Linked DNA regions of Neobacillus sp. PS2-9. The protein of the gene in region 2 binds, or shares a complex with, the protein of the main gene of each other region. Links are inferred from orthologs where the notes say so. Each region holds a gene or a part of one and is shown on either strand. Other genes may lie near its edges.

Region 1 (2,888 bases), 2.1 Mb from region 2 along the record:
AGGATATCGAAAAGCACTTCGTCTCATGAAACAGGCTGATAAATTTAAACGGCCAATTATCTGTTTTATTGATACGAAGGGAGCATATCCAGGTAAGGCTGCAGAAGAACGTGGCCAAAGTGAAGCCATTGCACGAAATTTATTTGAAATGGCGGGTCTTAGAGTTCCTGTGATTTGTATTGTTATTGGAGAAGGCGGAAGTGGCGGTGCTCTTGCACTTGGAGTGGGTAACCGAATCTATATGCTGGAAAACTCTACCTACTCCGTTATTTCCCCAGAAGGAGCGGCAGCTATTCTATGGAAGGATGCATCCTTAGCTAAAAATGCTGCAGAAACAATGAAAATCACAGCTCCTGATTTGAAGGAACTGGGAGTAATCGATGATATTATCTCTGAAATTAAAGGCGGCGCACATAAGGATGTTAAACAGCAATCAGAAGAAATTGAAAAATGTCTGATGTCTTCACTTAAACAACTTCTTAAACTATCAGAGGATGAATTAATTGCCGACCGATATAACCGTTTTAGGACAATTGGCGAATACACAATAGTTAATGATTACATTGGTGCTAAATAAAAAATCGTGCTCCTAGGGGGCACGATTTTTTCACGTTCACATATTGTTCAAGGAAATTCCAATGATGACGCTTTCAATTGTGAATAAAACGCTTCCAGTTTACTAATTATTCCGTCTATTATATTTACTACTATGAATCGGTTGTTATGGTGATTTCTTCGTGTTATTTTATAAATATTCGTAGGTTTTATGTTAATAATAAAGGAAGTACATCCTGAGATAATTTAATGTTATTAACATTCGTATAATGAGGGTTTCTTAATCAATGATTGAGGTGATAGGTGTGAAAAGAATTGGGGTATTAACGAGCGGTGGAGATTCACCAGGAATGAATCCGGCCATCCGTGCCGTTGTGCGGAAAGCAATTTATCATAATGTAGAGGTTTACGGTATTTATGGCGGTTATGCAGGATTAATTTCTGGTAATATAAAGAAGCTTGAGCTAGGTTCTGTTGGTGATATCATTCATCGTGGCGGTACCATGCTGCATTCAGCGCGCTGTTTAGAATTTAAAACAAAAGAAGGACAGCAGCAAGGAATTGAACAAATGAAAGCTCTTGGAATTGAAGGGCTTGTAGTTATCGGTGGGGATGGTTCCTATCGTGGAGCAAAGGCATTAACAGAACAAGGTTTTCCTTGTGTTGGTGTACCCGGCACGATTGATAACGATATTCCAGGTACAGAGCTTACGATTGGCTTTGATACCGCCTTAAATACAGTAATCGATGCAGTAGACAAAATTCGTGATACCGCTACCTCTCATGAAAGAACGTTTGTAATCGAAGTAATGGGACGCGATGCGGGTGATATTGCTTTATGGGCGGGTCTTGCTGGTGGAGCAGAAACCATCTTAATTCCTGAAGAAAACTATGAAATGAATGAAATTGCCGAAAGACTTCGCAAAGGGCAAGAGCGTGGTAAAAAGCATAGTATCATCATTGTGGCTGAAGGAGTCTGCAGTGGAGTTGAATTCGCTAAGCAGCTGTCAGAAGCAACAAACTTTGATACAAGAGTTTCTGTGTTAGGCCATATCCAGCGTGGTGGTTCTCCAACTGCAGCTGACCGAGTACTTGCCAGCCGATTAGGTGCAAGGGCAGTAGAACTATTAATCGAAGGAAAAGGCGGCCGTGCAGTAGGTATTGAAAAGAATCAGCTTGTTGATTATGACATCATTGAAGCTTTAGGTAGAAAACATACATTAGATCTTGAACTGTTCAAGTTGTCCAAGGAATTATCAATTTAAAGAATAGCGTTTGTCTTTTCTAAAATGGGAGGAAATATAGCATGCTACGAAAAACAAAAATCGTTTGTACGATTGGTCCTGCTAGTGAAAGTGTTGAAAAGTTAACTCAATTAATAAATTCGGGGATGAACGTTGCTCGTTTGAACTTTTCTCACGGTGATTTTGAAGAGCATGGTGCTCGAATCAGAAATATTCGTGAAGCAGCAAAAGCAACGGGTAAAACAGTAGCGATTCTACTTGATACAAAAGGTCCGGAAATCCGCACAAACAATATGGTAAACGGTGCAATTGAGCTTAAGGCTGGAGAAAATGTGATTGTTTCTATGACAGAAGTCGAAGGAACAGCTGAGAAGTTCTCTGTTACATATCAAGGTTTAATTGAAGATGTACATGTTGGTTCAAAGATACTCTTAGATGACGGCTTAATCGGTCTTGAAGTAACGGAAGTGAATAAAGCCGCAAATGAAATCTATACAAAGATTTTAAACAGCGGAACATTAAAAAATAAAAAAGGTGTAAATGTTCCTGGTGTGTCAGTGAACCTTCCAGGAATCACTGAGAAGGATACTAAAGATATCATGTTCGGTATTGAACAAGGAATTGATTTCATCGCTGCTTCCTTCGTCCGCCGTGCAAAAGATGTCTTAGAAATCCGTCAACTTTTAGAGGAAAACAATGCAACACATATCCATATTATCCCTAAAATTGAAAACCAAGAAGGTGTTGACAACATCGATGAAATCCTTGAGATTTCTGATGGCTTGATGGTTGCACGTGGTGACCTTGGCGTGGAAATTCCTGCTGAAGAGGTTCCTCTTGTTCAAAAAATGTTAATTAAGAAATGTAATGCCCTTGGTAAACCAGTTATTACTGCAACACAAATGCTTGATTCCATGCAGCGTAATCCAAGACCTACGCGTGCAGAAGCTAGTGACGTAGCCAATGCTATTTTTGATGGTACTGACGCAATCATGCTTTCAGGTGAAACAGCTGCTGGTATTTATCCTGTAGAAGCAGTTCAGACTATGCATAATATTGCTTCAAGAGCGGAGCAGGCATTAGATCATA
Region 2 (2,915 bases):
CAGAAGTAGACATTATGTATGGAGAAGGTATTTCTAAAGAGGGCGAAATCATCGATTTAGGCTCCGAACTAGATATCGTTCAGAAGAGCGGTTCATGGTATTCCTATAATGATGAAAGACTAGGTCAGGGCCGTGAAAATGCTAAGCTTTTCTTAAAAGAAAACCCTGATGTCCGTCTTGAAATTCAACAAAAAATCCGTGAGCACTACGGCTTAGATGGTGAAAAGTTCGTGACGGAAGTTGAAGAAGAAGAGGAATTTAATTTACTAGATAATTAATAAAGCAAAGCCCCTTTTGGGTTTTGCTTTTTTGATAACATCTGTATTTTTATGAAAAGAAGTTAATAATAATTCACTTAGTACACTGTTCATTCTAGTATTAGTTGATGACGAATTCTAAATATTTAAAAAAGCCTAGTGGACTAAGCCTTGACAATGAATATTCACAGCTTTACAATTAACATGTATATTTTACATTTTTGGTAATATTACAATTTGAAAAGCCCTGGTGCTTGCTGTATGTTGAGTCTAAACAATGTACATGCCGACACTTAAAAAAATGTAACAAAAGTTCATAGCAAGAGGAGGTGTAACGATGGACCTAATTACTATCATCTCCATTTTGCTTGGCCTTATCGTCGGTGCCGTTGTTGGCTATTTTGTTCATAAATCCATTGCTGAAGCAAAAGTAGCTGGTGCAAAGAATGCTGCTGAGCAGATTCTTGAAGATGCTAAACGTGATGCTGATTCATTGAAAAAAGAAGCTTTGCTGGAAGCAAAGGATGAAATTCACAAGCTTCGAACAGAAGCAGAGCGTGAGGTTCGTGAACGAAGAAATGAAATGCAAAAACAAGAAAACCGTTTACTGCAAAGAGAAGAGAATTTAGATCGAAAAGAGGAAACGTTAAACAAGCGTGAAAATCTTTTAGAAAAGAAGGATGATTCTCTAAACCAAAGACAACAGCATATTGAAGAGATGGAAAGCAAAGTGGACGAGTTGGTAAGAACACAACAAACTGAACTCGAACGGATTTCGAGCTTAACTCGTGAGGAAGCTAAAGCGATCATTATTGACAAGATGGAGCAGGAACTTGTCTACGACACTGCAATAATGATTAAGGAAAGCGAAAATCGTGCAAAAGAGGAAGCTGATAAGAAAGCGAAGGAAATTCTTTCGCTAGCAATCCAACGTTGCGCTGCTGACCATGTTGCGGAGACGACTGTATCAGTCGTTAACCTTCCAAATGACGAAATGAAGGGCCGGATTATTGGCCGTGAAGGACGAAATATCCGTACACTTGAAACATTAACGGGAATTGATTTGATTATTGATGATACTCCTGAAGCTGTTATTCTATCAGGCTTTGATCCTATTCGTCGAGAGACAGCCCGCTTAGCACTAGAAAAACTAGTTCAAGATGGCCGAATCCATCCTGCACGTATTGAGGAAATGGTAGAAAAATCTCGTCGCGAAGTGGATGAGTATATTCGTGAAGTCGGTGAGCAGACCACTTTTGAAGTGGGTGTGCATGGACTCCATCCAGATCTTATTAAAATTCTTGGTCGCTTAAAGTTCCGTACAAGCTACGGTCAAAACGTATTAAAGCATTCAATGGAAGTGGCACAGCTTTCTGGTTTACTTGCTGCTGAGCTTGGACAAGATGAAACTCTAGCTCGTCGTGCAGGATTGCTTCACGATATTGGTAAAGCAATTGACCATGAAGTGGAAGGTAGCCATGTAGAAATTGGGGTTGAACTGGCAACCAAATACAAAGAACATCCAGTTGTTATTAACAGTATTGCGTCACACCATGGTGATACAGAGCCAACATCCATTATCGCCGTATTGGTTGCCGCTGCAGATGCATTGTCAGCTGCTAGACCAGGTGCTCGTAGTGAAACTCTTGAAAACTATATCCGCCGCCTAGAGAAGCTGGAGGAGATTTCTGAATCCTATGAGGGAGTTGAGAAATCCTTTGCGATACAGGCTGGTCGTGAAGTACGTATTATTGTAAGACCAGATGCAGTTGATGATCTTGCTGCTCATCGATTAGCACGAGATATTCGTAAGCGAATTGAAGAAGAGCTAGATTACCCTGGCCATATTAAAGTCACAGTTATTCGTGAAACACGAGCTGTAGAATACGCAAAATAAAGCGGTGCATTTGCACCGCTTTATTTATTGGGTAAAACTGGTGATTAAATTATTTTTGATTGTGATACAATTGAAACAACTACAATTACTTATTGACGAAAGGAAAAATAATGAATTTACTTTTTATCGGAGATGTGGTCGGCTCACCAGGTCGGGACATGGTTAAGGAATATTTACCAAAACTAAAAGAGAAATTCCGGCCTACCTTTACCATTATTAATGGGGAAAATGCTGCCGGAGGCAAGGGGATTACAGAAAAAATCTATCGTGAATTTTTAGGGTATGGCGCACAGGCAGTTACGCTTGGTAACCATGCTTGGGATAATCGAGAAATTTTTGAGTTTATCGGTTCAGCAAAAAATATGGTAAGGCCAGCGAATTTTCCAGAAGGTACACCGGGGCAAGGGATGGCATTTTTTAAAGTTAATGAGTTTGAGATTGCAGTCATTAACCTCCAAGGAAGAACCTTTATGGCACCATTAGATTGTCCCTTTAAAAAAGCTGATGAGTTAGTTGAAAAAGCAAGGGAAAGAACCCCATTTATCTTTGTTGATTTCCATGCAGAAGTGACGAGTGAAAAACAAGCCATGGGGTGGTACTTAGATGGAAGAGTATCAGCAGTTGTTGGAACTCACACACACGTCCAAACAGCTGATAGCCGTATTCTGCCTGCTGGGACTGGGTATCTATCAGATGTGGGCATGACAGGCCCGTACGATGGCATATTAGGTGTTGAAAGAGATGCAGTCCTTAAAAGGTTC

The links.
Region 1: rny (region 2) and pfkA share a complex: the UniProt entries of both Bacillus subtilis proteins name them as parts of the possible RNA degradosome complex. The link is inferred for Neobacillus sp. PS2-9 from one-to-one orthologs.

Annotation. Positions count from the first base shown.
Region 1 is NZ_CP133269.1:1,395,648-1,398,535, forward strand. The notes cover bases 1-2,840. They hold pfkA (6-phosphofructokinase), read left to right. Parts: upstream 1-860; coding sequence 861-1,820; downstream 1,821-2,840. Other genes in these bases: accA (acetyl-CoA carboxylase carboxyl transferase subunit alpha), read left to right, coding at 1-577; pyk (pyruvate kinase), read left to right, coding at 1,862-2,840. In the rest of the region: more of pyk, read left to right, coding at 2,841-2,888. UniProt on the Bacillus subtilis protein: Catalyzes the phosphorylation of D-fructose 6-phosphate to fructose 1,6-bisphosphate by ATP, the first committing step of glycolysis.
Region 2 is NZ_CP133269.1:3,512,400-3,515,314, reverse strand. The notes cover bases 8-2,874. They hold rny (ribonuclease Y), read left to right. Parts: upstream 8-594; coding sequence 595-2,154; downstream 2,155-2,874. Other genes in these bases: RCG25_RS17675 (TIGR00282 family metallophosphoesterase), read left to right, coding at 2,265-2,874; recA (recombinase RecA), read left to right, coding at 8-278. Also shown: more of recA, read left to right, coding at 1-7; more of RCG25_RS17675, read left to right, coding at 2,875-2,915. UniProt on the Bacillus subtilis protein: Endoribonuclease that initiates mRNA decay. Initiates the decay of all SAM-dependent riboswitches, such as yitJ riboswitch. Involved in processing of the gapA operon mRNA, it cleaves between cggR and gapA.